Regions from separate parts of the Pseudomonas sp. HP_01 genome, predicted to be linked through region 2. Evidence: riboswitches for the same ligand, from Rfam matches in the RefSeq annotation. Region 2 holds a riboswitch; the other holds the start of a gene.

The links. Region 2 has a riboswitch for cobalamin ahead of cobW (cobalamin biosynthesis protein CobW). Riboswitches for the same ligand answer to the same signal wherever they lie in the genome.
Region 1: another riboswitch for cobalamin. It lies ahead of ACYAR8_RS05400 (ABC transporter substrate-binding protein); the one in region 2 lies ahead of cobW (cobalamin biosynthesis protein CobW).

The regions. Positions count from the first base shown of each region.
Region 1 covers NZ_JBTOPV010000006.1:5,937-9,142, reverse strand. The annotation lists gene ACYAR8_RS05410 (aldo/keto reductase) at 1-432, shown strand, start outside; gene ACYAR8_RS05405 (aspartate/glutamate racemase family protein) at 493-1,215, shown strand; cobalamin riboswitch at 1,405-1,601, shown strand; gene ACYAR8_RS05400 (ABC transporter substrate-binding protein) at 1,745-2,746, shown strand; gene ACYAR8_RS05395 (FecCD family ABC transporter permease) at 2,758-3,206, shown strand, end outside.
Region 2 covers NZ_JBTOPV010000001.1:235,222-238,427, forward strand. The annotation lists gene cobN (cobaltochelatase subunit CobN) at 1-978, opposite strand, end outside; gene cobW (cobalamin biosynthesis protein CobW) at 981-2,072, opposite strand; cobalamin riboswitch at 2,201-2,424, opposite strand; cobalamin riboswitch at 2,526-2,758, shown strand; gene ACYAR8_RS01080 (CbtB domain-containing protein) at 2,856-3,059, shown strand; gene ACYAR8_RS01085 (CbtA family protein) at 3,071-3,206, shown strand, end outside.

The sequences.
Region 1 (3,206 bases), on a different contig from region 2:
GAAGAAGCGCAGCCCGATGGCTTTCTGCTGGCCGGCCGTTATTCGCTGCTCGATCATGACCAGCCGCTGCAACGGCTGTTCGACAAGGCTCGCCAGCACAATGCCGAGTTCGTTGTCGGCGGCCCTTACAGCTCCGGCGTGCTGGTGGGCGGCAAGCATTTCGAATACCAGGAAGCGTCCCAGGCGATGCTCGACAAAGTGGCGCATATTCAGGAAATCGCTCGGCAGTATCAGGTCGACATCAAGTCCGCAGCACTGCAGTTCGTCCTCGCCAATCCGCTGGTAGCCGCGGTGATTCCGGGTGCCAGCCGACCCTCGCGGATCATCGAAGACGTCACCGCGCTCAACGCACAGGTGCCGGATGGTTTCTGGCAGGCCATGCGCGATCAGGGCTTCATTGCCCTGCAGGCGCCAGTTCCCGGCAAAGACTGATATCGTGCCCAACGACGCCGGGCCAGACGCCCGGCTTTGTTTCCTGCGCGAGATCTGTCCATGCGAATTCTGATCGTCAACGTCAACACCACCGAATCCATGACCGAGACCATTGCCGAGCAGGCCCGCAGCGTGGCCTCCCCCGGCACCGAAATCATCGGCCTGACCCCGCGCTTCGGCGCCGAGTCGGTGGAAGGCAATTTTGAGAGTTATCTGGCCGCCATCGCGGTGATGGATCGGGTCATGTCCTACGAAGGGCCTTATGACGCGGTGATTCAAGCGGGTTACGGCGAGCATGGCCGCGAAGGCTTGCAGGAATTGCTCGACGTACCGGTGGTGGACATCACCGAAGCGGCGGCCAGCCTGGCGATGCTGCTAGGGCATAAATACGCGGTAGTCACCACGCTGGACCGCACCGTGCCGTTGATCGAAGACCGCCTGAAGCTGGCCGGGGTCTACGAGCGCTGCGCGTCGGTACTGGCCAGCGGCATGAGCGTGCTGGAGTTGGAGGAATTCCCGGAGCGAGCGGTCGAGGCGATCGTTGACCAAGCCATCGAAGCGGTGACTCGGGACAAGGCCGAGGTGATCTGCCTGGGCTGTGGCGGCATGGCCGGGCTGGATCAACTGATCCGCGATCGCGCTGGCGTGCCCGTGGTGGATGGCGTCACCGCGGCCGTCGCGCTGGCGGAATCGTTGGTACGACTTGGACTGAAGACCTCGAAAGTACGGACCTACGCCACGCCACGGCCGAAGAAGATCGTCGGTTGGCCGTTTAAGCAGTAGGCGCCCATTGTTCAGCACACGCAGATTGAAGGCGAACGTATAACCTGTGGGGGCGAGCTTGCTCGCGAAGACTGCATCCCGGCCGCTGAAGATTTAGCGAATGTGCCGGCCTCTTCGCGAGCAAGCTCACTCCCACAGGTAATAGCCTCTGCCACACCGCCGCTGCATTCGCCTCCACCCGCCGAATCGTTTAGTATCCCCGCCGCCGGTTTCCACTCGGAATTAATAGGGAATCCCCAGGCGCGTGCCTTCGCGCTGAAACGGAACTGTCCCCGCAACTGTAGGCGCTGAGCTCTGTTTCCTGTTTGCCACTGGGTCACCCCGGGAAGGCCGAAGCAGAGCGATGAAGCGCCAGTCAGGAGACCTGCCGGCCAGCATATTCATTCACCGGCGGGGTGTCCGGGGAAGGACTCCCGTTCGTGCGTCGTTCGCGCACGCTGTGCGCGCCTTTATCTTTGGGGCGCCTGTCGGGATGGACTTTCCAGCGCCTGCTTCGCCATGCATTCAGGCTTTCTGGAGATCGCTGTTCATGCCGCTGCGCCGCCTCGCTGCCCTGCTCGTCACGCTGACCTTGCCCACCGCCGCGCTCGCGGCGTCGACGGTTTACCCTTTAACAGTGGACAACTGCGGCGAAGCGTTGACCTTCCCCCACGCCCCGCAGAAAACCGTGACCATCGGCCAGGCCGCCACCGAGATGTTGTATGCACTGGGCCTGGGCCCTAACGTGGTCGGCACGTCACTGTGGTTCAACCCCGTCCTGCCCCAGTACCAAACCCTCAACGAGCGCATCGAGCGCCTCGCCGACAATGCGCCGAGCTTCGAATCGGTGATCGGCAAACGACCGGATTTCGTCCCGGTGCAGTTTGAGTGGATGGTCGGGCCACAAGGCGCGGTCGGCACCCGCGAGCAGTTTCGCGATTTGAGCATTCCGACGTACATCCTGCCGTCCGATTGCGAGGGCAAGAACAATCGGGTCGGCGCCGACGGCACGCGCCTCGAAGCCTTCCGCATCGACACGCTGTACAAAAGCCTGCGTCAGCTGGCGCAGATTTTCGACGTACAGGGCCGTGGCGAGCAGCTGATCACGGATTACCAGAACCGGCTCGCCCAGGCCGTGGCGCAGGCAAAAGCCCACGCCAATCCGCCCGTCTCGGCGGTGTTCTGGTTTTCCAGCCCGGACCTCAACGTCGACCCCTACGTGGCCGGGCGCAAGGGCATTCCCAACTTCATGCTCGACACCCTCGGCATGCGTAACGTCATCGACTCCGATGAGGAATGGCCGACCGTGGGATGGGAAACCATCGCCAAGGCTAACCCGACCGTGCTGGTCATCGCGCGCATGGACCGTCGCCGCTTCCCGGCTGACGATCACGAGAAGAAGCTGGCCTTCCTCCGCTCTGACCCGGTCACCCGCAACATGGATGCGGTGAAGCACAATCGCATCGTGATCATGGACGCCAGCGCCATGGAGTCCAGCGTGCGCCTGTTCGACGGCATCGAACAACTGGCCCAGGCCACTCAAGCACAATGACGTCAGTCAGCATGCCTCGGTCGAGCGTCGTCCGAATCTTCGGGCATGGCGCCTGGGCCATCGCGTTGCTGGCGTTGGCGGTGCTGGCGGGCGTGGCCATCGGCGAGACGTCGATCAGCCTGCCGGTGATCGTTCAGGTGCTGGCCAACAAGCTGTGGGCCGCAGGCTTTCCCCTCGATCCCATCGATGAGGGCATTGTCTGGAATTACCGCCTGACCCGGGCCATCGTGGCCGCCACCTGCGGCGCAGGGCTGGCGGTGTCGGGCGTGGTCTTGCAATCGCTGCTGCGCAACCCGCTGGCCGATCCCTATTTGCTGGGCATTTCCGCCGGCGCTTCGACCGGCGCGGTGCTGGTGGCGATCATCGGCATCGGCGCCGGAACCATTTCCCTGTCCACCGGCGCGTTTGCCGGCGCGATCGCCGCCTTCGCGCTGGTTGCCCTGCTCGCCCGCTCCTCTCG
Region 2 (3,206 bases):
GATGATGCGCCCGTCCAGTTCCGGCAACGCGATGTGCATTGCCAGATCGCGAGGCCCCAGCCCTTGGGCGCTGGCCTGCCAGGCGGGTTCGTTGTCCTGGGCGCAAATGGCCTGGATGACCGGAATGTCCCGGCGGAACGGCCGTACATCCGGCGCCTCCGGGTTGGATTGGGCGAAGCCGGTGGTGTTGAGAATGACCTCGCAGTCCACCTCGTCGAGCCAGTCCTGGATCGCGCTCATGCAGCCGGCTTCCTTGAGGCTGGCGACGGCAATCGGCAACGGGTTCAGGCCCTGGGCCGACAAGCGCTCGCAGAACACATCGATGAACCCGGTGTTCGCCGCTTGCAGGTGGGAGCGATAGAACAGCACGGCAGCGACCGGCTGATCCGCGCGCCAGTCGGCCTGCCACCGGGCCAGGTCGGCGTTGGCGTTCTGCGGGTGGTAAATCACGGTGCGCGGCAGGGTCTGCGGCTCGACCCACGGGTAGTCGCCGCCCAGCCAGCGCGTGGCGATGAAGTTGAACAGCGACTGCGCGTTGTGCTTGCCGCCCTGACGCAGGTAATGCCAGAGCCGCTCGCGGTCTTCGACGGATTCCGTGCTGTGCGCGCTCAGCTCGGGGTCCGGCCGATCGCAGCCGGGGACCAAAATCAGCTTCACCCCTTTCGCCGCCAGTTCCACCAGCCGCTCGACGCCGTAACGCCAGTAGCCGATACCGCCGTGCAGGGAAATCAGAATGACTTTGGCGTGGCGCAGCACCTCGTCGACGTACAGATCCACCGATGCATGGTTTTGCACCTGCATCGGATTGGCCAGACGCAGGCTCGGGTATTCATCCGGCAACTGCTGCGCGATTTCAGCCAGTAGCGCCAGATTCGAGTCGGCGCTGCACAGGATCACCAGCTCGGCGGGCGTCTGGCCCAGGTCAGCGATGCTGTCGTCGGGAACGAAACCGCCGGGCTGAGTACGCAGCAGGTGCATGGTTAGCCTTTGATCCCGGGGACCGCGTCACGCAATGAGACGGCAGCGCGCAATTGCGCTTCAAGAACGCCCGCATCCAGTTCCTGGCCGATCAGCACCAGATGGGTTTCGCGGGCTTCGTCGGCTTTCCAGGCGCGGTCGAAATGTTTGTCGAAACGCGTGCCCACGCCTTGCACCAGCAGGCGCATGGGTTTGCCGGGAATGGCGGCGAAGCCTTTGACGCGCAGGATGCCGTGTTGGACGACGGCTTGGGTCAGGGCATCAAGCAACAGCGATTCATCGGCCTGGGGCAGCGTGATGGAAATCGAGTCGAAGGCGTCGTGGTCGTGATCGTCAGCGTCGTCGCCTTCATGGTGATCGTGGTGGGTCTTGCGGCCATCGATGTGTAGCTCGGATTCGGCGCCCAGGCCCAGCAATACGCTGATCGGCAGCTGGCCCCTGTTCGCTTCGACGATTTTTACTGCCGGCGGCAGTTCTTCCGAGACTTCCGCGCGCACGGCGGCCAGAGCGTCGGCGTCGAGCATGTCGGCCTTGTTCAGCACGACCAGATCGGCACTCGCCAGTTGGTCGGCGAACAGCTCGTGCAACGGCGATTCGTGGTCCAGGTTCGGATCAAGCTTGCGCTGGGCGTCGACCTGATCCGGGAACGCGGCGAAGGTGCCGGCGAGTACGGCCGGGCTGTCAACCACGGTGATCACGGCGTCAACGGTGCAGGCGTTGCGGATTTCCGGCCACTGGAAGGCTTGCACCAGCGGCTTGGGCAGCGCCAGGCCCGAGGTTTCGATGAGGATGTGATCGAGGTCGCCGCGACGGGCGACCAATTCCTGCATCACCGGGAAGAACTCTTCCTGCACGGTGCAGCACAGGCAGCCGTTGGCCAGTTCGTACACACGACCGACGGCTTCTTCTTCCGAGCAGCCGATGGTGCATTGCTTGAGGATGTCCCCGTCGATGCCCAGTTCGCCGAATTCGTTGACGATGACGGCGATGCGGCGGCCTTCGGCGTTGTCGAGCATGTGCCGCAGCAAGGTGGTCTTGCCCGAGCCGAGAAAGCCGGTGACGATGGTGACGGGGAGTTTGGCCAGTGTTTTCATCGGTTGCCCTCAGGCGTGCGGCAGGGCAACGAGGACGAAAACAGCGCAGGGCCGGCGGAAGCAGGCGCGCGGTTCGATTCGCCACCGGATCACCCCGCCCGGTTGTAGTGGAATTCTTCGGCCGCCCGCAGGCGTTCCGAGTCGAGGCAGGTCTCCTGGCTCACGGCGGCCGGTCGCTGACAGCATCATCAGGCGACTGGCATTCATCGCGCCTTCCCGCTCGCGCAGTGGCTGTGCAATGAAGCTGTCCGTTTACAGTTGCGGGGGCAGCTGCGGCTTGGCACCGCATTCCCTTCTTAGCGCCGGTGGCTTTCATAAAAGCGGCCGGCGAACCTCAAGTGCGCAAGGCTACGCAGTGACCGCAGGCCGGTCAATCGTGCTGTTGCAGTGATTGCCGCGCCGATTGACGCACCGAAAGCCCCTTCGATTGACGATCCTTACAGCGCATGGTCTTCTACACACCTTGTTACGGGTGCCCTTCACAGGGTGAAACGGGAAACCGGTGCGTGCAGACCTTCGGGTGTGCATCAGTCCGGTGCTGCCCCCGCAACGGTAAGCGAGTGAAGAATCAGATCCACTGTGTCGGCAACGACATGGGAAGGCGATTCTTGAAGGCACGACGGCTGTAACGGCTGTTGCATGTGCCCCTCGCGAGCCCGGAGACCGGCCCGATAACGCTACCTGACAACCCGCGGTGGGCGGGCGCTGTTGATCGCTGCCGGCATTCGCCCGCGGCGTCTTCGCGCCTTTCCGTCCGCTGAATCCACTTCAGAGGGAAGCGCCATGCCCATCAGCACACCCCACCAGACGTCCGGCACCACCATCACGACGGTTGTTACCGCCACCCTGAGCCAGCGCCTTGTCGCCGCGGTCAGCACGATGTTTCTCGGCGCATTTCTGGTGTACTTCGCCGGTTTCTCCCATATCGATGCGGTGCACAACGCGGCACACGACACCCGTCACAGCTCCGCCTTCCCTTGCCATTGAGACCTGCCGCCATGTTCAAGCGAATCGCGCAAACGGCCGGGTTCACCGGACTGCTCGCCGCCCTGTTGTTAACGCTGTTGCAAAGCTTCTGGGTCGCACCTTTGATTCTGAAGGGAGAGACCTACGAGAAAGCACCCGCCGCCGAAA